4 regions of the Bradyrhizobium huanghuaihaiense genome follow, and region 3 is predicted to be linked to each of the others. Evidence: predicted binding sites of a transcription regulator. Region 3 holds the regulator's gene; each other region holds the start of a gene.
What was found. Region 3 encodes PhoB, which activates phosphate uptake and scavenging genes when phosphate is short. Its sites were predicted from a motif close to TGTCATNNANCTGTCAT; they were not measured.
Positions count from the first base shown of each region.

Region 1: N2603_RS29905 (Orn/Lys/Arg family decarboxylase) is a predicted target of PhoB. The motif match lies at 2,802-2,818, and genes of this name have one in related genera.
Region 2: ugpB (sn-glycerol-3-phosphate ABC transporter substrate-binding protein UgpB) is a predicted target of PhoB. The motif match lies at 2,045-2,061, and genes of this name have one in related genera.
Region 4: N2603_RS09310 (YdcH family protein) is a predicted target of PhoB. The motif match lies at 3,470-3,486, and genes of this name have one in related genera.

Region 1 covers NZ_CP104172.1:6,307,890-6,313,654, forward strand. The annotation lists gene N2603_RS29895 (FAD binding domain-containing protein) at 1-461, shown strand, start outside; gene N2603_RS29900 (xanthine dehydrogenase family protein molybdopterin-binding subunit) at 469-2,673, shown strand; gene N2603_RS29905 (Orn/Lys/Arg family decarboxylase) at 2,863-5,220, shown strand; gene N2603_RS29910 (GNAT family N-acetyltransferase) at 5,227-5,765, shown strand, end outside.
Region 2 covers NZ_CP104172.1:112,074-117,838, forward strand. The annotation lists gene N2603_RS00485 (organic hydroperoxide resistance protein) at 1-364, shown strand, start outside; gene N2603_RS00490 (CaiB/BaiF CoA transferase family protein) at 546-1,748, shown strand; gene ugpB (sn-glycerol-3-phosphate ABC transporter substrate-binding protein UgpB) at 2,116-3,432, shown strand; gene ugpA (sn-glycerol-3-phosphate ABC transporter permease UgpA) at 3,481-4,362, shown strand; gene ugpE (sn-glycerol-3-phosphate ABC transporter permease UgpE) at 4,362-5,210, shown strand; gene N2603_RS00510 (sn-glycerol-3-phosphate import ATP-binding protein UgpC) at 5,224-5,765, shown strand, end outside.
Region 3 covers NZ_CP104172.1:9,313,156-9,318,920, reverse strand. The annotation lists gene pstC (phosphate ABC transporter permease subunit PstC) at 1-26, shown strand, start outside; gene pstA (phosphate ABC transporter permease PstA) at 28-873, shown strand; gene pstB (phosphate ABC transporter ATP-binding protein PstB) at 870-1,691, shown strand; gene phoU (phosphate signaling complex protein PhoU) at 1,703-2,419, shown strand; gene phoB (phosphate regulon transcriptional regulator PhoB) at 2,443-3,150, shown strand; gene N2603_RS43425 (GcrA family cell cycle regulator) at 3,393-3,905, opposite strand; gene N2603_RS43420 (aspartate aminotransferase family protein) at 4,360-5,568, shown strand; gene argF (ornithine carbamoyltransferase) at 5,568-5,765, shown strand, end outside.
Region 4 covers NZ_CP104172.1:1,965,277-1,971,041, reverse strand. The annotation lists gene N2603_RS09320 (EAL domain-containing protein) at 1-1,785, opposite strand, end outside; gene N2603_RS09315 (NAD(P)/FAD-dependent oxidoreductase) at 1,988-3,091, shown strand; gene N2603_RS09310 (YdcH family protein) at 3,204-3,383, opposite strand; gene N2603_RS09305 (YdcH family protein) at 3,712-3,918, shown strand; gene N2603_RS09300 (hypothetical protein) at 4,061-4,279, shown strand; gene N2603_RS09295 (hypothetical protein) at 4,302-4,553, shown strand; gene N2603_RS09290 (GGDEF domain-containing protein) at 4,614-5,315, opposite strand; gene purE (5-(carboxyamino)imidazole ribonucleotide mutase) at 5,458-5,765, shown strand, end outside.

The DNA.
Region 1 (5,765 bases), 3.0 Mb from region 3:
CCATCGCGCTGACCGATTTCCATCGGCTGCCTGACGACAAACCTCATGTCGATACAAATCTCGGCAGCGGCGAGATCATCACCGCAATCGAGCTGCCGCCGCGCGGTTTCGCCCGGAACTACAGCTATTTGAAGGTCCGGGACCGGCTGTCCTACGCCTTTGCATTGGTCTCGGTCGCGGCCGCGCTCGAACTGGAGGGCAACGCGATCGGGGAAGCGCGCCTGGCGCTGGGCGGCGTGGCCCACAAGCCCTGGCGGAACCTCGATGCCGAGGCGGCATTGCGCGGCCAGGCGGCAACGCCGGATCATTTTGGCCGCGCCGCCGACCTGTTGCTGCAGGGAGCAACCGCTCGTTCGCAGAACGGCTTCAAGATCGAGCTCGCGCGGCGAGCCGTCGTGCGTACGCTGATGCAGGCCGCAAACGCCACACCGCAATCGCAAGCTCACAAGAAGATCGCATGAGGGCCCGATGAACGCCTATGTCGGAACACCAACGTCGCGCGTCGACGGCCGGGCCAAGGTCACCGGAGCCGCCAAATATGCCGGCGAATTCGCAGCAGACCTCCTCCTCCATGGCTTCGTCGTCGCGGCCACCATTCCGCGCGGGCGCATCGCTCGCCTCGACACCAGCAAGGCGCTGAAGGTGAAGGGCGTGGTCGACGTACTCACCCACGCGCATCGCCCGCCCCTCGCCGAGCAGGACGAAGCCTGGAAGGACGAGGTGGCGCCGGAGCAGGGCTCGCCGTTTCGTCCGCTCTATGACAACAGCGTCAAGTTCAACGGCCAGCCGATCGCGCTGGTCGTCGCCGAGGACTGGGAAACCGCCAAGTTCGCCGCAACCCGCATTCGAGTTGAATATGAAGAGGAGGCGTTTGCGACCGATCTCGAATCCGAACGCACCAAGGCTGCCAAAGTCGATCAGCCGCACAAGCCGCGCGGTGACGCCTCGGCGGCGCTGACGCGAGCGGCCGTCCATCACGAGGCGGACTATGTCATTCCGAGCGAGCATCACAACCCGATGGAGCTATATGCGACAACGGCCGTCTGGGATGGCAACGGCAAGCTTACCGTCTATGACAAGACGCAAGGCGTCCAGAACGTCCAGAAGTTCCTCTGCAGCGTTTTCGGCAGGAAGCCGGACGAAATCCGCGTGATCTCGCCCTATGTCGGCGGCGCCTTCGGCTCGGGTCTGCGGCCGCAGCACCAGGTCGTCCTGGCAACGCTTGGCGCTCTCGCACTGAAACGATCTGTCCGTGTCGTGCTGACGCGGCACCAGATGTACGGCTTGGGCTACCGGCCGATGACGATCGAGCACGTTGCGCTCGGCGCAAACCGCGACGGCACGCTCGAAGCCGTCATGCACGAAGCCATAGCCGTCACCTCGCGGTTTGAGAATTTCTCCCGCAACGATACAGGCTGGGGGGAACAGCTCTACAAGAGCCCTAACAGCCGCCTCTCCCACAAGCTCGTCCACCTCGACGTCGCCACTCCCTGCGACATGCGCGCGCCGGGTGCAGCATCGGGCGTCTGCGCGCTCGAATGCGCCATGGACGAGCTGGCCGTCGCGCTCAAGCTCGACCCGATCGAGTTGCGGCTGAGGTGTTACTCGGATCGCGACCAGAGCGAAGACCTGCCCTACACCAGCAAGCAACTACGCGCATGCTATGCCAGGGGCGCAGAAGCCTTCGGCTGGAGCCGACGCGCCCCCGGGCCGCGCTCCATGCGCGACGGCAAGGAACTGGTCGGCTGGGGCATGGCGACCGGGGTGTGGGAGGCGCTTCAAATGCCGGTCGCCGTCCGCATCGTGCTCACAGCCAACGGCCATGCCGAGGTCTCCTGCGCCGCATCCGATATCGGCACCGGCACGTACACCATCGTGGCACAGGTCGCGGCCGATGCCCTCGGGCTGCCGATCGAGAACATCAGCGTCCGGCTCGCCGACTCGAGCCTGCCGCAGGCGCCGGTGGAAGGCGGCTCGTGGATGGCCGCCTCGAGCGCGCACGCCGTGTTAGGAGCAGCCGAGGAGATTCGCCAGGAGCTCGTCTGTCGCGTCAAGGCGATGCCCGCCTCGCCGCTCGGCGGCGTCGATGCGCCGGACATCATTCTCGTCGACGGAACCGTCGCCAAGGCGGGCGATAGGAGCCGCGCCGTCTCGATTGCGGATATCATGCGCCACAGCAAGCTCGAGCGGATCGAAAAGGAGAAGCTCAACCAGTTCGAGGAAGAGAAGTCGTACGCGCGCAACACCCATTCGGCCGTCTTCGCCGAAGTGAAAGTAGACGAGCAACTCGGCGTGATTCGCGTCACGCGGGTCGTGAGCGCGGTCGCGGCCGGCCGCATCCTGAACACCAAGACCGGCCGCAGCCAGGTCATGGGCAGCGTGGTCTGGGGCATCGGGATGGCGCTGCACGAGGAAACGTTGATGGATCACCGCTACGGCCGGATCATGAACGCGAACATTGCCGAGTACCACATTCCCGTGAATGCGGACGTTCACGACATCGACGTGATTTTCGTCGATGAGCCCGATGACCGGATCAACAGGCTGGGTGTCAAGGGTCTTGGCGAAATCGGCATCGTCGGCGTGCCTGCGGCGATTGCGAACGCGGTCTATCACGCCACCGGCAAGCGCATCCGGCGCTTCCCGATTACGCTGGACAAGCTGCTCGATTGAGGGGGTGCGGCGTCAGCCGCTGCATCCCGGCCGTTCACCCTTCGAGGCTGCCGATGGGACGCTCCGGTCCCATCATCGCGCCTCAGGATGACGGATCAAGTTGAGACGCCGCAGGCCAGACTCGCTCTTGTCATCCAACTGTCATCGAATGTGCCGAGAGCTGTGTCTCCAGCATATTCGGGACCGACAATGGACTATTTCAAGCGCTTCAACTTCCTGTTCGCAGCCCCCATGTTCGACGCCGACGACCTCGAGGGCGTCCGCTTCAACCAGATCATCGAGGAGATCCAGCGTTCCGGCTTCGAGGTGGTCCGCGCCCGCAAGCTGGAGGACGCCGAGATGGCGGTGCAGACCGATGCCGCGATCGGCTGCATGGTGGTGGACTGGGGCAAGAAGGGGTTGGAGGGCAAGACCTCGGCGCTGATCAATCTGATGCGGCGGCGCGGCCTCGACTTCCCGATCATCCTGCTGATCCGGCGCAAGCGGTTCGAGGACCTGCCGGTCGAGGTGCTCGACTTCATCGACGGCTATGTCTTCCTGTCCGAGGAGACGCCGCCCTTCATCGCCAAGAACCTGATCAGCCGGCTCAAGCAGTATGCCGAGACGCTGAAGACGCCGTTCTTCGGCGCGCTGGTCGACTATGCCGAGGAAGGCAACCAGCTCTGGACCTGTCCGGGCCACAACGGCGGCGTGTTCTACAATCGCAGCCCGATCGGGCGGGTGTTCGTCGAACATCTCGGCGAGTCCGTGTTCCGCGACGACCTCGACAATTCCGTGCTCGACCTCGGCGACCTCCTCACCCATGAGGGCCCGGCGCTGAAGGCGCAGAAGGAAGCGGCGGCGATCTTCGGCGCGGAAAAGACCTATTTCGTGCTCAACGGCACCTCGACCTCCAACAAGGTCGCGCTCGGCGCCCTCGTCACCGACGGCGATCTCGTGCTGTTCGACCGCAACAACCACAAGGCCGCCCATCACGGCGCGCTGATGATCAATGGCGGCATCCCGGTCTACGTCCCGACCGTCCGCAACGCCTGGGGCCTGATCGGCCCGATGCGCTGGGACATGCTCGACGAGAAGACCCTGCGCGAGGCGATCCGCAACCATCCGCTGGTGAAGGATCGCGACGCCTGGCGCAACGAGCGGCCGTTCCGCGTCGCCGTGGTCGAGCAGTGCACCTATGACGGCTCGATCCACAGCGCCGAGATGATCATCAAGCGCATCGGCCATCTCTGCGACTACATCCTGTTTGACGAGGCCTGGGCCGGCTTCATGAAATTCCACCCGCTCTATGCCGGCCGCTTCGCCATGGGCCTTGCGAACCTGGCCCCTGAAGCGCCGGGCATCATCGCGACGCAGTCGACCCACAAGCAGCTCGCGAGCTTCTCGCAGGCCTCGCAGATCCACATCAAGGACCGCCACATTCGCGGCCAGAAGCGGCGCGTCGAGCACCGCCGCTTCAACGAGAGCTTCATGCAGCATGCCTCGACCTCGCCCTTCTATCCGCTGTTCGCCTCGCTCGACGTCGGCGCGCAGATGATGAAGGGGCGCTCCGGCGAAGTGCTGTGGGACGACACGATCCGCCTCGGCATCGAGCTGCGCAAGAAGGTCCGCGCGATGCGCCGGGAGTTCGAGGAGAAGGAGCAAAATCCGGACCGCCGCTGGTTCTTCGAGCCCTTCGTTCCCGACCGCGTCGCCATTCCCGATGTCAGCCGCCCCGGTGCCGCGCATAACGTCGCCTGGGAGACCCTCTCCACCGACGAGCTCGCCACCAATCCTGCGCTGTGGCAGCTCTCTCCTGATACCAACTGGCACGGCTTTCCGGATCTTGCGGAAGGCTTTGCCATGACCGATCCGAACAAGCTGACCCTGCTCACGCCGGGTTTCGATCGTGCGACCGGCGCCTATGCCGAGCATGGCATCCCCGCGCCGGTCGTCGCGCAATATCTGCGCGAGAACCGCATCGTCCCCGAGAAGAACGATCTCAACTCCATGCTCTTCCTGCTCACCCCCGGCGTCGAGGCGAGCAAGGCCGGCACGCTGATCTCCGGTCTCGTCGCGTTCAAGCGGCTGCATGACGACAATGCGCTGCTGGCAGACGCGATCCCGGAATTTTATCAGCGGCGGCAGGCGCGCTATGCCGGCGTGCGCCTGCGCGACCTCTGCGGCGACATGCACCGCTTCTTCCGCGCCGCCGATGTCAGCGCGCTCCAGGCGCGGCAGTTCATGCCCGAGCACATGCCCGAGATCGCGATGTCGCCCCGCGATGCCGCGCGCTATCTGTTCAAGAACGACGTCGACTATCTCCCGATCGAGGCGATCGCAGGCCGCATCGCCACCACGCCTTTCGTGGTCTACCCGCCCGGCATTGCCACCATCGTGCCCGGCGAGCGGCTGACGGAGCGAGCCAAGCCCATGATCGATTACCTCAAGATGTTCGAGACCTGCTTCAACACCTTCCCGGGCTTCGACGTCGAGATCCAGGGCGTCTACAAGGAGATCGATGCCCAGGGGCGCATTGGGCTCTATACCTACGTCGTTGCAGAGTAGGTGCCGATGAACGAACCAGCTGCGCGCGCGAGTGACGAACCCGTCCTGGTCAGGCCGTCACGCGAGAGCGATGTCGAGGCGATGCTGGCGATCTACCGCCATCACGTCCGCAATGGCGTGCCGCGCGACGTCGAAGGAACCGGCGCGCCCGAGCCGGATGACTTGCGCGACCGGCGCAAGAACCTGAAACAGACCCGCCTGCCCCATTTGGTCGCGACCTATCGCGGCGAGGTCGTCGGCTATGCCTATGCCGTGTTGTTCCGCAAGCGTCCGGCCTATCGCTACACCGCCAAGCACTCGATCTATGTGCACCACGGTCATCTCGGTCGTGGTGTGGGACGGCTTTTGCTCGGGGCAATGATCGATGCCTGTGCCGCGGCAGGTTTTCGCCAACTGATCGGCTATATCGATGCCGACAACGCCCCCTCGCTGGCGCTGCACGAGAAGTTCGGCTTCGCGCGCGCCGGCCTGCTCGGCGGCGTTGCCTATCGCCACGGCCGCTGGTCCGACACTGTCATGGTGCAACGCTCGCTCGGCACGGGGAC
Region 2 (5,765 bases), 410 kb from region 3:
TGCGACCCTCGACGGCGCGCTCGACGTCAAGCTGACCACGCCGAAGGAGCTCGGTGGCGGCGGCGGCGCCGGCAACAATCCCGAGCAGCTGTTTGCGGCCGGTTATGCCGCCTGCTTCATCGGCGCCATGAAGTTCGTGGCCTCGCAGGGCGGCCCGAAGGTTCCGGCCGACGCTTCCGTTACCTCGACGGTCGGCATCGGTCCGCGCTCGGAAGGCGGATTCGGCCTCGATATCGACCTCGCCGTCTCGCTGCCGGGCCTCGCCCGCGCGGAGGCCGAGGCGCTGGTCGCCAAGGCCCACCAGGTGTGCCCGTACTCCAATGCCACGCGCGGCAATGTCGACGTTCGCCTGACGGTCGTCTGATCGGCGGTGCGGATTGGCTGGCCCGGGATCCCCCTCGGGCCGGCCGCTTCCGATTGAATTTGCCATCTCGCGGGACAGACGCGCCGCGGCGCGCATGCGGCTGCACGCGAGGGCCCATTGCTGGCGCAAACAAACCTCGCTAGGCCTGTGATCCAACGATCGACACAGGGGAAGCGAAGGCATGACTGAAGCAGCAACGGGCGCAATGAGCGGACTGCGCGTCATCGATCTCACGCGCGTGCTCGGCGGTCCCTACTGCACCCAGATCCTCGCCGACCATGGCGCCGACGTCATCAAGGTCGAGCCGCCCGCAGGCGACGAGGTGCGCGAATGGGGTCCTCCCTTCCACGAGGAGGACGCGGCCTATTTCGTCGGCATCAACCGCAACAAGCGCTCGATCGGCCTCGACCTCGCCTCCGAGGGCGGCCGAATTGTGCTGCTGAAGATGCTGGAGACGGCCGACGTCCTGATCGAGAATTTCAAGCCGGGCACGCTGGAGAAATGGGGCATCGGTAACGATGTGCTCAGCAAGAAATTCCCGCGCCTCGTGCATTGCCGGATCTGCGGCTTCGGCGCCGACGGGCCGCGCGGCGGCAATCCAGGCTATGACGCCATCATCCAGGCCATGACCGGCATGATCGCGGCGACCGGCTCGCCCGAGAGCGGGCCGATGCGGATCGGCGTGCCGCTGGTCGACATCACCACGGGCCTTTACGCGGCGATCGGCATCCTGATGGCGCTGTCGGAGCGGCAGCGTTCGGGCAAGGGCCAGTTCCTGGAGACCACGCTGTACGAGACCGGCCTCGCCATCATGCATCCGCACACCGCGAACTATTTCATGCATGGCAAGCCGCCCTCGCTCACCGGCAACGAGCATCCGAACCTCGTGCCCTACGCGATCTTCCCGACCAAGACCGACAACATCTTCATCGGCGTCGGCAATGACGGCACCTTCCGCAAGCTCGCCAAGGAGATCGGCAAGCCCGAGCTCGGCACCGATCCGCGCTTTGCCCGCAACAAGGACCGCATCGCCAATCGCGAGGCGCTGCGCGCCGAGCTGGCCGCGGTGTTCAGCCAGCACGAGGCCGAGCCGCTGTGCAATCGCCTGCTTGCCGCAGGGCTCCCGGCAGGTCCGGTGCAGAAGATCGACCAGGCGTTGACGAACCCGCACACCATCGCGCGCGGCGATATTATCGAGAAGGACTGGTACAAGGGCGTGGCCTCGCCGATCCGGCTCGATCGCAGCAAGCCGAGCCTGCGCCGCGTGCCGCCGAAGTTCAGCCAGCACGCAGCCGAAGTGCTGGGCGAGTTCGGCTACTCCAAGTCCGAGATCGACGCGATGGTCGAAAAGGGCACCGTCTGCGGCCCCGAGCGCAAGCGCTAGACGGTGCGCTCCCTCTCCCGCTTGCGGGAGAGGGTTGGGGAGAGGGCTGTCTCCGCAACGGGACACCCCCCCAGAGGATAGAGCCCTCACCCGGATCGCTTCGCGATCCGACCTCTCCCGCAAGCGGGAGAGGTTAAGGAAGACCGGAGCCGATCGTCCGCCTCACATACCCAATGCCGCACTGCGGCGCGCCTGCGCATCTGCAGCGCGAACGGCTGCTTCTGGCCGCGGCGCATTCGCCTATTTGACGGCTTCCCTTTTCCAGCGCTTGCCGCTTTCGTTTCGGCCGCTTACACAGTCATGTGAACGTCATATGGCGCTGCTAGCGCAAGCGCTTCTTTAGTGACGGGCAAGGGAGGTTTTCTTGATGGCTCTTCGACATTTTGGCGCGGCGGCTGCTGTTGCACTCACGGTTGGTCTCGGCGCCTCGCCGGCCCTGGCCGTGACCGAAATCCAGTGGTGGCATGCGATGACCGGCGCCAACAACGACGTCATCGTCAAGCTCGCCAACGACTTCAACGCGTCGCAGACCGACTACAAGGTGATCCCGACCTACAAGGGCAACTACCCCGACACGATGAACGCCGGCATCGCCGCGTTCCGCGCCGGCAACGCCCCGCACATCATGCAGGTGTTCGAAGTCGGCACCGCGACCATGATGGCCGCGACCGGCGCCGTGAAGCCGGTCTACAAGCTGATGGCCGAGACCGGCGAGAAGTTCGATCCGAAGAACTACCTGCCCGCGATCACCGGCTACTACTCGACCTCGAAGGGCGAGATGCTGTCGTTCCCCTTCAACTCGTCGTCGACCGTCATGTGGGTCAACCTCGACGAGCTGAAGAAAGCCAATGTCGAGATCCCCAAGACCTGGCCTGAAGTGTTCGAGGCCGGCAAGAAGCTGAAGGCGGCCGGCCACGACACCTGCGGCTTCTCGGGCTCGTGGGTCACCTGGGTCAATCTCGAGCAGCTCTCGGCCTGGCACAACACGCCGCTCTCCAGCAAGGCCAACGGTCTCGACGGCTTCGACACGGTGCTCGAATTCAACGGCCCGCTCCAGGTCAAGCATCTCGAGAACCTGGTCGAGCTGCAGAAGACCAAGGTCTACGACTATGCCGGCCGCACCAACACCGGCGAAGGCCGCTTCACATCGGGCGAATGCCCGATCTACCTGACCTCCTCGGCGTTCTTCGGCAACGTCAAGGCGCAGGCCAAGTTCAACTTCACCGCGGTGCCGATGCCGTATTATCCGGACGTCAAGGGCGCGCCGCAGAACTCGATCATCGGCGGTGCTTCGCTCTGGGTGATGGGCGGCAAGCCGGCCGACGACTACAAGGGCGTCGCGAAATTCCTGACCTTCCTCTCCGACACCGATCGCCAGGTCTACATCCACAAGGCCTCGGGCTACCTGCCGATCACCAAGGCGGCCTACGCCAAGGCGAAGGAAGAGGGCTTCTACAAGGATCAGCCCTATCTCGAGACCCCGCTGCTCGAGCTGACCAACAAGGAGCCGACCGAGAATTCGCGCGGCCTGCGCCTCGGCAACATGGTTCAGCTGCGTGACGTCTGGTCGGAGGAGATCGAGCAGGCGCTCGCCGGCAAGAAGACCGCCAAGCAAGCGCTCGACGCCGCCGTCGAACGCGGCAACACCATGCTGCGGCAGTTCGAAAAGACCGCCGTGAAGTAAGGCGACTGGCGGCAGGCCGGTCACCCGGCCTGCCGCTTCCGGGGCATCATGCAAAAGCAAGCCATTTTCCAGTCAAAGCTGTTGCCCTACGCGCTGGTTGCGCCGCAGCTCGCGATCGTGCTGATTTTCTTCTATTGGCCGGCGCTGCAGGCGGTGATCCAGTCCTTCCTGCTCCAGGACGCCTTCGGCCTCTCGACGAGCTTCGTCTGGTTCGACAATTACATCGAGCTGTTCAAGGACCCCGCCTATTTCGAAGCGGTCGTCCGCACCTTCTTCTTCTCGTTCGCGATCGCGATCTCGTCGCTTTCCTTTGCGCTGCTGCTCGCCGTGATGGCCGACAAGCCGCTGCGCGGCTCGATGCTCTACCGCACGCTGCTGATCTGGCCCTATGCGGTGGCGCCGCCCGTGGTCGGCGTGCTCTGGATCTTCATGCTGCATCCCTCGCTCGGCGTGATCTCGCGCTACTTGCGCGCCGCCGGCATCGATTGGAATCCGCTGCTCGACGGCAACCAGGCCGCCGGCCTGATCATCCTCGCCGCCGCGTGGAAGCAGATCTCCTACAATTTCCTGTTCTTCCTCGCCGGCCTGCAGGCGATCCCGAAAAGCGTGTTCGAGGCCGCCGCGATCGACGGCGCGCGCCCGATGCGCAGGTTCTGGACCGTGACCTTTCCGCTGCTGTCGCCGACCATCTTCTTCCTCTTGGTCGTCAACATCGTCTACGCCTTCTTCGACACCTTCGGCATCATCGACACCATGACCCGCGGCGGTCCCGGCACCTCGACGGTGACGCTGGTCTACAAGGTCTATTCGGACGGTCTGCTCGGCGGCAATCTCGGCAGCTCGGCGGCGCAATCGGTGGTCCTGATGATCATGGTCATCGTGCTCACCGGCATCCAGTTCCGCTTCGTCGAACGCAAGGTGACGTACTGATGGTCGAGGACGAGGGCATCAGGCGCTACGTCGCCCATTTCATCCTCTGGATCGGAATCGCGATTGTCGCATTCCCGGTCTACATCGCGATCATCGCCTCGACCCAGGACAACGCGCTGATCGCGAACGGGCAAATGTCGCTGCTGCCGGGCGGCCATTTCTTCGAGGTCTACTACCAGACCATCTTCGTCGGCACGAGCGGCTCGACCCGCGAGCCCGTCGGCAACATGATGCTCAACTCGCTGGTGATGGCGCTGGCGATCGCGATCGGCAAGATCGCGATCTCGATCATCTCGGCCTACGCGATCGTGTATTTCCGCTTTCCGTTCCGGATGTCGATCTTCTGGATCATCTTCATCACCCTGATGCTGCCGGTCGAGGTCCGCATCTATCCGACCTACAAGATCGTCGCCGACCTGCACATGCTCGACAGCTATGCGGGCCTCGCGCTGCCGCTGATCGCCTCCGCCACCGCGACGCTGCTGTTTCGCCAGTTCTTCATGACCGTGCCGGACGAGCTGCTCGAGGCCTCGCGCATCGACGGCGCCGGCCCCTTGCGCTTCTTCTGGGATACGCTCTTGCCGCTGTCGCGCACCAACATGGCGGCGCTGTTCGTGATCCTGTTCATCCTCGGCTGGAATCAATATCTCTGGCCGCTGCTCATCACCACCCGCGACGACATGCAGACCATCCAGGTCGGCATCCGCAAGATGATCACCACCACCGACGCGCTGACCGAATGGCCGATCGTGATGGCGACCGCCGTGCTGGCCATGCTGCCGCCTGTGTTCGTCGTCGTCGCCATGCAGAAACTGTTCGTGCGCGGCCTGGTCGAGACGGAAAAGTAACAAGCGAGTTTCTATGGCTAACGTCACCCTGCGCAACGTCCGCAAGACCTACACCGGCGGCTTCGAGGCCATCAAAGGCGTCAACGTCGATGTCGCCGACGGGCAGTTCTGCGTGCTGGTCGGCCCCTCCGGCTGCGGCAAGTCCACGCTGCTGCGCATGGTCGCGGGTCTCGAGACCGTCACCGGCGGCGAGATCGACATTGGCGGGCGCGTCGTCAACCAGATCGAGCCCGCCGATCGCGACATCGCGATGGTGTTCCAGAACTACGCGCTCTATCCGCATATGAGCGTCTACAACAACATGGCCTACGGCCTGCGCAACCGCGGCATGGCGGAGGCCGAGGTCAAGACCCGCGTCGAGGAAGCCGCGCGCGTGCTCGAGCTCGCGCCGATGCTGCAACGCAAGCCGCGCCAGCTCTCCGGCGGCCAGCGCCAGCGCGTCGCCATGGGCCGCGCCATCGTGCGCCAGCCGAAGGTGTTTCTGTTCGACGAGCCGCTCTCCAACCTCGACGCAAAGCTGCGCATCGCCATGCGCGTCGAGATCCGCAAATTGCA
Region 3 (5,765 bases):
GTCTGGAAAAGAAGGCGGGGAAGTGACATGAACCCGATCTACGTACGTCGCCGCCGCAAGGACATCATCGTCCGCGGGCTCTGCATCGGTGCCGCCGCTTTCGGCGTCACCTGGCTCGCGCTGATCCTGATGACCCTGCTCTACAACGGGCTGGCAGGCCTGAACCTCGAGATATTCGTCGCGGACACGCCGCCTCCGGGCTCGACCGAAGGCGGTCTGCGCAATGCGATCGTCGGTTCGATCATCATGACCGTGATCGGCGTCGGCATCGGCGCGCCGCTCGGCCTGTTCGCCGGCACCTATCTCGCCGAATACGGCCGCAACGACCGCCTGACCTCGGTGATCCGCTTCATCAACGACATCCTGCTCTCGGCGCCCTCGATCATCATCGGCCTGTTCATCTACGGTGCGGTGGTGGTGCCGATGCGCGGATTCTCGGCGATTGCGGGCGCGCTCGCGCTCGCCGTCATCGTCATCCCGGTGGTGTTGCGCACGACCGAGGACATGCTGCTGCTGGTGCCGAACGCGCTGCGCGAGGCGGCCTCCGCGCTTGGCCTGCCGCGCTCGCTGGTGATCAAGCGTATCGCTTATCGTGCGGCCCGCTCGGGTCTCATCACCGGCGTGCTGCTTGCCACCGCCCGCGTCGCCGGCGAGACCGCGCCGCTGCTCTTCACCGCGCTGTCGAACCAGTTCTTCAGCCTCGGCCTGAACAAGACGATGGCGAACCTGCCGGTCACCATCAACAACTTCGTGCAGAGCCCCTACGCCTATTGGAAGCAGCTCGCCTGGAGCGGCGCGCTGCTGATCACGATCACCGTGCTTGCCCTGAACATTGGCGCGCGCATCCTCGGCGCCGAGAGGACTGCAAAATGACCGATCTTTCCGTATCCGTGAGTTCCAACGCCCATCTGGCCTCACAGCAGCCGCTGCCGGAAGCGCCCGCAAAGGTGACGGTGCGCAACCTCAACTTCTATTACGGCGAGCACCACGCGCTGAAGAACATCAACCTGACGCTCGGCGCCAACCGCGTCACGGCGTTCATCGGCCCGTCGGGCTGCGGCAAGTCGACCCTGCTGCGCATCTTCAACCGGATGTACGACCTCTATCCGGGCCAGCGCGTCACCGGTCAGCTGATGCTCGACCAGACCAACATCCTCGACCCCAAGCTGGACCTGAACCTGCTGCGCGCCCGCGTCGGCATGGTGTTCCAGAAGCCGACGCCGTTCCCGATGACGATCTACGAGAACATCGCCTTCGGCATCCGCCTCTACGAGAAGATCTCGAAGTCCGAGATGGACGACCGCGTCGAGAAGGCGCTGCGCGGGGGCGCGCTGTGGAACGAGGTCAAGGACAAGCTCAACGCCTCGGGCCTGTCGCTCTCCGGCGGCCAGCAGCAGCGCCTCTGCATCGCCCGCACCGTCGCGGTGCGGCCTGAGGTGATCTTGTTCGACGAGCCCTGCTCGGCGCTCGATCCGATCTCGACCGCCAAGGTCGAGGAGCTGATCCAGGAACTGTCCGAGAACTACACGATCGCGATCGTCACCCACAACATGCAGCAGGCGGCGCGCGTCTCCGACAAGACCGCCTTCATGTATCTCGGCGAGCTGATCGAGTTCGACGACACCAGCAAGATCTTCACGTCGCCGAGCGACCGGCGCACGCAGGACTACATCACCGGCCGGTTCGGCTGAGGAGACGCGACATGGCTTCTGAACATACCGCAAAGGCCTTCGACACCGACCTCCAGGAGCTCACCCGCCTGGTCGCCGAGATGGGCGGCATCGCCGAGCGCATGATCGTCGATTCCGTCGACGCGCTGATCCGCCGCGACGTCGCGCTCGGCCAGCGCGTCGTCACCATCGACGCCGAGCTCGATGCGCTGCAAAAGAAGATCGAGGAGCGCGCTGTGCTCACCATCGCCCGCCGCCAGCCGATGGCGGTGGATCTGCGCGAGATCGTCGGCGCCATGCGCGTTGCGACCGATCTCGAGCGCATCGGCGACCTCGCCAAGAACATGGGCAAGCGCGTCGCCGCGCTCGATGCCGACTTCCATCCGCTGAAACTGTTCCGCGGCCTGGAGCACATGACCGACCTCGTGCAGCAGCAGGTCAAGTCGGTGCTTGACGCCTATGCCGCGCACGATCTGCCGGCGGCGATGGCGGTGTGGAAGGGCGACGAGGAAGTCGACGCCATCTGCACCTCGCTGTTCCGCGAGCTCCTCACCTACATGATGGAGGATCCGCGCAACATCTCGTTCTGCATCCATCTGATGTTCTGCGCCAAGAACATCGAGCGGATCGGCGACCACGCCACCAACATCGCCGAGACCGTGTTCTACATGATCGAGGGCCAGGCCATCACCGACAAGCGGCCGAAGGGCGACATGACGACCTTCGCCACGACGGTCCCGAATACCTGAAGACTTAAGGAGCGACGACAACCATGGGCGCACGCATTATGGTGGTTGAGGACGAGGAAGCTCTCACCGAGCTTCTCCGCTACAACCTCGAAGGCGACGGCTATGACGTCGAGACGGTGATGCGCGGCGACGATGCCGACACCCGCCTCAAGGAGCACATCCCCGACCTGATCGTGCTCGACTGGATGCTGCCGGGCCTCTCGGGCATCGAGCTGTGTCGGCGGCTGCGCACCCGTCCCGAGACCAAGCAGCTTCCCATCATCATGCTCACCGCGCGCGGCGAGGAGAGCGAGCGGGTGCGCGGGCTTGCGACCGGCGCCGACGACTACATCGTCAAGCCGTTCTCGGTGCCGGAGCTGCTGGCGCGCGTGAAGGGCCTCCTGCGGCGCGCGAGCCCTGAGCGGCTCGCCACCGTGCTCGCCTACGGCGACATCGAGCTCGATCGCGACAAGCGCCGCGTCGCGCGCTCGGGCCGGCCGATCGATCTCGGCCCGACCGAATATCGCCTGTTGGAGTTCTTCCTGGAGCATCCCGGCCGCGTGTTCTCGCGCGAGCAGCTGCTCGACAGCGTCTGGGGCCGCGACATCTACATCGATGAGCGCACCGTCGATGTCCATATCGGCCGCCTGCGCAAGCTGCTCAATCTCGGCCGCGAGCAGGACCCGATCCGCACCGTCCGCGGCGCCGGCTATGCGCTCGACGATCGCTTTGCGAAGGCGGAGCAGACGTAAGCTGGTTTAGAGAGCTGCCGCCACAACATCGGTGTCGTCCCGGACAAGCGTGAGCGCAGATACGGGACCCATAACCACAGAGCGTAGTTGTTGCGCGAAAGGGTAACTCCGAGTCCCCGTAACCACATCTTGCGGTGGCTATGGGTCCCGGATCTGCGCGCGCTTGGGGCGCGCTTGTCCGGGACGACATCGGGTATTGAGCCGTCATCGTGTGACGGCTGCTTCTTGATCTCAGAACAAACTCAGCGCGTGCCAGGCTTCGCCGGTGCGCGACGGCGGTCCGCCGCGGGCTGATACGCCACGCGCGAGTGCTGGGCGCAGTAGGGCAGGCCCGATAGCGCCTTGCCGCCGCAGAAGAAGAAATCCGGGCTCGAGGGATCGCCGACCGGCCAGTGGCAGGTCGCCTCGTTCAGCTCGAGCAGCGACAGCCGCTGGCTCATCGGCACCACGTTGTCGTAGGTCACGGGTTCAGCCTCGACCTCGACCTCGAAGGCCTGCGCCAGCGCGGTGTTGCCGCGTGCGATGGGGCGGCTGACCCGCATCATGTGCTGAGCCGGACGCGCCTTGCGCGGCCGGGGAGCTGCCGATGAGGGGCTCTTGGCGCGGCCGGACAGGCCGAGCCTGTGCACCTTGCCGATCACGGCATTACGGGTCACGTTGCCGAGCTCGGCTGCGATCTGGCTGGCCGACAATCCGGCCTCCCAGAGCTTTTTCAGCTGCTCGACGCGATCGTCGGACCAGGTCAAAACCGTCATTGCACCCTTTCCCTCGCCGTGCGGCTGCCGTCCTGGCGCCTTGCGGCGAATGCCTAAGCCTCGAAAAACCCGTGCCGCCAGAATCCCTTAAGGCTCGCCGGGCGTAACCAGAACGCCCGAACGTTTACGCCGGTACATGAGGACTTAGAGGATCAGAACTGCTGCACGAGATGTCGTATCTGACAAGCCAAACGCTACAATATGGCGTGACTCACGCGCAAGAGTCAGCCGACTCGCTTCCACATGTTCCGTGGCAAAAACCCCGCAAATCCGGCACCGCAAGACTACGGATTCAGCGTTTCGCGGGGCTTTCGGGCGGCATTGACACCCGTTCTACCCGGCATAAGATAGTGTCACGTGCCGCCCTTAAAAGGCGGCACGTTTCGTTTTCCGGGCCGGTCAATGGTGCGCTGCGTGAGCGCGTTCAGGCCGTCCGCAACATCAAGTGATCGTCATGACTAACAGCGCCGCGCCGCATTTGCTCCCCGTTTTCGCCAGGGCCGACCTCGGTTTCGAGCGCGGCGAAGGCTGCTGGCTGATCGCGACCAATGGCGAGCGCTATCTCGATTTCACCTCGGGCGTCGCGGTGAACGCGCTCGGCCACGCCCATCCCGCGCTGGTCAAGGCGCTGCAGGAGCAGGCGACCAAGCTCTGGCACATGTCGAACCTGTTCCAGAGCCCGGACGGCGAGAAACTCGCCGCGCGTCTGTGCCAGGAAAGCTTTGCGGACTTCGTGTTCTTCTGCAATTCCGGCGCCGAAGCGCTGGAAGGCGTGATCAAGCTGGTCCGCCATCATCACTTCTCCAAGGGCCAACCGGAGCGCTACCGCATCATCACCTTCGAGGGCGCCTTCCATGGTCGTACGCTGGCGACGCTGGCCGCGACGGGATCTGCAAAATATCTCGAAGGGTTCGGTCCGCCGATGGACGGGTTCGACCAGGTCCCGCACGGTGACATCGAAGCCGTGAAGAAGGCGATCGGTCCGCAGACTGCCGGCATCCTGGTCGAGCCGATCCAGGGTGAGGGCGGCGTGCGCTCGTCGACGCCCGCCTTCCTCAAGGCGCTGCGCCAACTTTGCGACGAGAAGGGCCTGCTGCTCGCCTTCGACGAGGTGCAGACCGGCATGGGCCGCACCGGCGATCTCTTCGCCCATCGGCGCACGGGCGTTACACCCGATGTGATGTCGCTCGCCAAGGCGCTCGGCGGTGGCTTCCCGATCGGCGCGGTGCTGGCGACCGCGGAGGCGGCGGCCGGCATGGGCCCCGGCTCGCACGGCTCGACCTTCGGCGGCAATCCGCTGGCGATCTCGGCTGCCAATGCCGTGCTCGACGTCATGCTCAAGCCTGGCTTCTTCGACCACGTGCAGAAGATGTCGCTGCTGCTCAAGCAGAAGCTCGCCTCCGTGATCGATCGTCACCCTGACGTCGTCAGCGAGGTGCGTGGCGAGGGCCTCTTGATCGGCATCAAGGCCGTGGTGCCCTCGGGCGATCTCGTTGCGGCCCTGCGCAATGAAAAACTTCTGACGGTCGGCGCCGGCGACAATGTCGTGCGCTTCCTGCCGCCCTTGATCGTCACCGAAGCCGAGATCGAGGACAGCGTCGTGCGGCTGGAGCGCGCCTGCGCTGCGATCTCGTCCAGCCAGACCAAGCGGGCGGCAAGCTGATGAGCAAGTCGCCGAAGCACTTCCTGGATATCAACGAGCTGCCGTTGTCGGAGCTCAAGAGCATGCTCGACGCCTCCTCCGCCATGAAGGCGAAGCAGAAGGCGCATCAGCCGGTTAAGCCGCTCGAAGGCAAGACGCTGGCGATGATCTTCGAGCGTCCCTCGACGCGCACCCGCGTCTCGTTCGACGTCGCCATG
Region 4 (5,765 bases), 2.3 Mb from region 3:
ATCCGTGCCATTGTGCGGGAAGATCGCCATGCCGGTGGTAACGCCGGCACGGACCGGCCGGCCGTCGATCTGGAACTCCTGCGCGACGGCTTCGCCGATCTGCTGCGCCAGTGCGAGACCCGCTTCCGGCTGCTTGCCGTCGATGATCAGGCCGAACTCGTCGCCGGACAGGCGCGCCACCACGCCGCCGCGGGCGGAATCCTGCAGCCGCTGGGCCACCTCGACCAGGAGCTTGTCGCCGAGCGCATGGCCGAAGACGTCGTTGACCTCCTTGAGCCCATCGAGGTCGACGCAAAGGACGGCGAACTCCTCGCCGGTGCCTTCGCAGGCCTCGATCATCTGGGTCAGCGCCTGCAGGAAGGCGGCGCGGTTGGGCAGATCGGTGAGGCCGTCGTGGTAGGCCATGTGCGCCATGCGCGACTCGGTCTGCCGGCGGTCGGTGACGTCCTCGTGGGTCTTGATCAGATATTGCGGCTCGCCGGCATCGCTGAGCACGGTGGCGCGGCGGGTCAGGAACAGCCGCAGGCCGTCCTTGGTGGAGATCGGATGCTCCTCGGTGATCATCCCGCGCTTCTTGATCGCCGCCTCGTCGCGGGCGATGATCAGCTTGGCTTCCTTGGGATTGAAGATGTCCGACGCGGTCAGGCCCGTGGCTTCCTCGCGCCGGCGGTTGAGGATCGTCTCGGCGCTGCGGTTGGCGAGCAGATAACGGCCGTCCTTGACCTGCTCCACGATCAGCGCGACCGGGATATTATCGACGACGAGCTCGAGGAACTTCTTGGTGCTTTCCAGCTCCTGCGACAGCGAGCGACGGTCGGTGATGTCCTCGAACACCAGCAGCAGGAATTCGGGCTTGTTGCTCTCGTTGCGGACCACGATCCGGATCGAGGCGACCATGCGCCGCTCACCGCCGCGGTCGACCTCGAATTCATTGCGGAATTGACCATCCGGCGCCGCCAGCGCCGCACGGTCGGCCGCCTCGATGCTCGCTGCCGAGCCCGGCGCAAACAGCTCCCGCGCGTTCCTGCCGACGGCGTAGTCCCGCGACAGTCCCCAGAACCGCTCATAGGCGCTGTTCGCGAAGATGTAGCAACCGTCGTCGATGTTCTTGGCGGCCACGCAGGCCGGCACATGGTCGAGCACCGATTCCAGAAACTGCTTGGTGGAGGCGAGCTGCCGCGACAGCTTGCGCTGGTCACTGACGTCGAGATGAGTCGCGACCGATCCGCCGTTCGGCAGGATGAAATATTTCACCAGGATGGCCCGCCCGTCGGGCAGCTCGGTGATCAGGCCGTTGGGGCTTGCCGCCTTCTCGTAGAATTCGTCGTCCGAGATGCCGCCGAGGACGCCCCGCTTGCGCCTGAGCTCGAGGATGTCGTAGCCGTTCATGCCGGCCCACAGGTCCGAGCGGGTCAGGCCGTAAATATCGAGATAGCGGTCGTTGCAGAAGATGATGCGCCGCTGCGCATCGGTCATCACCACGCCCTGGTTGAGATTGTTCATGGCGGAGGAGACGAAGGCGTTGCGCCGCAATTGCAGCCGCCTCGTCCGGCGCAGCGCCGAATGGACCCACAAGGCGACGGAGGCCAGGAACGCGCAGATGACGATGCCCGCGATCAGGACTTCCCAGATCAGGTTGGGATCGAGCTGGCCGATGTAGCTCGGCGGGGCGAGGCCGTCCGAGAGCGCAAAGGCGCGCGCAGGCGCGACCGCGCTGGCCAGGCACACGACGGCCTGCACAGCAATCGGAAGCGTGCTGCCCACGTGCCAGTTCTTCTCAGCCATCAGCCACCCGCGATTTCAACGTCGGATTGTCTGGCCTCGCGGGTTTGGATCGGGTAAACGCCTGTACGTGCAACAGAAAAATGTGACGCCAAATACGGCAATTGCCCTGACATGATAAATGCTTCCTTAACGGAAAACGGCCCCAAGCCCTCGTTCTCAGGTCCAATTCCACCGGCGCTTCCAGCGGACGTCCTGCACAACCATGGATAAGGTCGACTGCATCGTCATCGGAGCCGGCGTCGTCGGGCTTGCGGTGGCCCGGAGGCTTGCGCAGGCCGGGCGCGAGGTCATCGTGCTCGAGGAAGCCGAGGCCATCGGCACCATCACCTCCTCGCGCAACAGCGAGGTGATCCATGCCGGCATCTACTACCGCGCCGGAAGCTGGATGGCCCGGATGTGCGTCAGCGGCAAGCACGCGCTCTACCGCTACTGCGGCGAGCGCGGCATCCCCCACAAGAACTGCGGCAAGCTGATCGTCGCGACCAACGCGAAGGAAACCGAGAAGCTGCAATCGATCAAGGCGCACGCCGAGGCCAATGGCGTGCTCGACATGCAGCTGCTCACGGGCGAGGCCGCACGCGCGCTGGAGCCTGCGCTGGCCTGCGACGCCGCGCTGCTCTCACCTTCGACCGGCATCATCGACAGCCACGCCTACATGCTCTCGCTGCGCGGCGAGGCCGAGGAGGCCGGCGCGGCCTTCGCGTTTCACACGCCGCTGCTCCGCGCCAAGGCGGCGGCCGGCGTGATCGAAGTCGAGGCCGGCGGCGAGGCGCCGATGACGCTGCAATGCAGCCTCCTCGTCAACGCTGCGGGACTCTCCGCGACGACGGTCGCACGCAACATCGAGGGCATGCCGCTGGACCGGATTCCGCCGGCTTATCTCGCCAAGGGAAACTACTTCAGCTGCAGCGCCAGGGCGCCGTTCTCGCGCCTGATCTATCCGGTGCCCGAGCCCGGTGGGCTGGGGGTGCATTTGACGCTTGATATGGCAGGGCAGGCGCGTTTCGGTCCTGATGTCGAGTGGATCGAGACGATCAACTACGAGGTCGACCCGTCACGTGCCGAGCGCTTCTATCCGGCCATCCGCAAGTACTGGCCGACGCTGCCCGACGGCGCGTTGATGCCGAGCTATTCGGGCATCCGTCCGAAGATCGTGCCACCGGCGGTCGCCACGCAGGATTTTTTGATGCAGGGGCCGCGCGATCATGGCGTCGCAGGCCTGATCAACCTGTTCGGCATCGAATCGCCGGGACTGACGTCCTCGCTCGCGATCGCCGATCACGTTGCCGAGCTCGCAGAGATCTAGGCCACGCGCAACGATGATTGCGCGAGGTCTCGCACCTTGCAGCAGGGATGAGCGCAAAGGCTCTCATCCCTGCTGCAAGGGTACGATCAACTCAACACTGTTACGGGGGTTACTAGTGGAGCGTATCGCCTTGCTTCAGACGCTCGATCTGGTCCTTGACCATCAACTTCCGGCGCTTCAACTCAACAATTTGCAGGTCGTCTGTTGAAAGGTGCACGAGAGCTTCGTGCAATTCGTTTTCGAGAAGTTTGTGTTTCCGCTCCAATTCAACAAGATGTGCCTGAATTGTCATTCGAAACCTCCTCGGTAGGGTTGAACCTCAGGATTCGATCCGGACGGCGAAGTCTACATCACCGATTCGTTCTGTCGATGGGTATCCGTCGTCGCTCCGTCATTTTTGAAAATTCATATGTAATAAGGCGTGAGTACGGAACCGCGCGGGAAAAATCCATGATATCAATGCGCTTGCGCAGTGCCGCAGCGAACCGTTGAAATATCTTGCGGGAGATCGGTGCGCGACGGCCCGAGATCGCTTGCGGTCCCGCCGCGCAAGGACGATAATTTCCACAGGGCATCCACAGCCCAGATCACACGCCTATCGGTTTTCGGCCACCGCAGACATGACCCATGAAGACGAGCGTGAGCTCGAAGCCGAGCTCACCCGGTTGCAGCAGGAACACCGAGATCTCGATGCCGCGATCGATGCACTGCATCAATCGCCTGCCCCCGACCTATTGCGGTTACAGCGGCTGAAGAAGCGCAAGCTGTTGTTGCGCGACCGCATCGCGTTCATCGAAGACCAGATCACCCCCGACATCATCGCCTGATCGCGTCTCGCGCTGTCGTGACGCCTCCCCGCGCCTGAATCCGCTTGACTCAAAAAGAACAAAATAGGAACATTCCTGCGACCGACGCCCCCAGGAAACTCCCAACGGAAACGCCCAAGGGAAACTGACGAGGACAACGCAGATGCCGGCACCCGCCCTTTTGGACAACAGCCACTATGAACAGGCCTGCGATCAGGCGATCGCGATGTGCGACGGCAATCTGCGCAGCACCATCAAGGCGCTGATCATGGCCAACGAATATCTGGAGGCGGAGCTCGAAGAATTGCAGGCGGCAATTTCCGCCGGCTGCATTCCCGAGACCACGCGCAGCAAGGTGCGGAGCAAGAGCAGCGCCGCTTAACTTTCAACATTGGAGCAACGCCATGTCGGATGTGACCTATTACGTTGCAATGCCCTTTTTGATCGATGCCGACGGATCGCCGGTCGCAGGCGCGGCTGAGGAGTGTCAGTCCTCGTCGGCAGCACTGCGGCGCGCCGAGATTCTGGCGCGCGGTGCCGGCCATATCGGCGCGGTCGCCTTCAGCCGCAGCGGCGATCCCATGACCGGCGAATTCGGCGACGCGACGCTGCTGCGCAAATTCGGCAACGTGCCGGAAGATCTCGCCACGCTGTAAGAGTAATTGTTTGAGCATGATCTTTTCGGAAAACCGCTTCACACTTTTCCGGATCATGCTCTAGCTGCTGATGAGCCTGATCCGCGGCTCGTGTCGGCGACGCGCCTTGCGCACGTACATGGCGGCATCGGCCTCCTCCAGGGCGCGGCCTGCATCGGAATGCGGACCGAGCAAGGCTATTCCTGCGGAGGCGCCCGCGGTCACGTGCTGCCCGCGGAAGTCGAAGGACAATTCGTCGATCGCCTGCTCGAAGGTCGCGGCCTTCGCCTTGGCATCGGTCTCATTGAGATTCCACAACAGCAGCGCGAACTCGTCGCCACCAAGCCGGCCGACCACGTCGGAGGCGCGGACCTGCCGCGTCAGCGTCGCGACGATCGCCTTGAGCACCACGTCGCCGGCGGCATGGCCGTAGGAATCGTTGATCGGCTTCAGCCGGTCGACATCGAGCACGATCAGCGCGCCGCTGGCGCGATACCGCTTCATGTAGGCAATGGCGCGCGTAAGCTCGCGCTCGAAGCCGCGCCGGTTGGGAATCTCTAGCAGGAAGTCGGTGTCGGCGGCCGCCTCGAGTTCCGAGACCCGCAGCAGGGCCGCCTTGAGCTTGCCCCTGAGGTTTCGGATGGTCGCTTTGCTGTCATCGGCAGCCGGCGCTCTGCGCGAGGCCAGCCTGGCCGGGCGATTCGAGACGGCTTTGGATCGGCCGGCGCTGGTCTTCCGGCCCTTTTTGGCCTTCGCAGCGCTTGCCCTTTTTGGTTTCTTCATGGGCATCCTGCTCAATGAAGGCTTGCGGGGATTCACCAAGACAGGATAGTGCATTCCCTTCTCCTTGCCACCGCCTTGCGAGCCGCCGGCCGGAACCGTTAATCTGGCCTATGTTTCTGTTTTCCCGAGCACAATTGACGTCATGACCGCGCCGATCGCCATCATCATGGGAAGCCAGTCGGATTGGGACACGATGCGGCATGCCGCCGAGACGCTCGACGCGCTCGGCGTCGCCGCCGAGACCCGCATCGTTTCGGCCCACCGTACTCCCGACCGGCTGTTTGCCTTCGCCAAGGGCGCCAAGGCGGCAGGTTACAAGGTCATCATCGCCGGTGCCGGCGGCGCTGCGCATCTGCCGGGCATGGCGGCGGCGCTGACGGAACTGCCGGTGTTCGGCGTTCCCGTCGAATCGAAGACACTCAAGGGCCTCGATTCGCTTTATTCGATCGT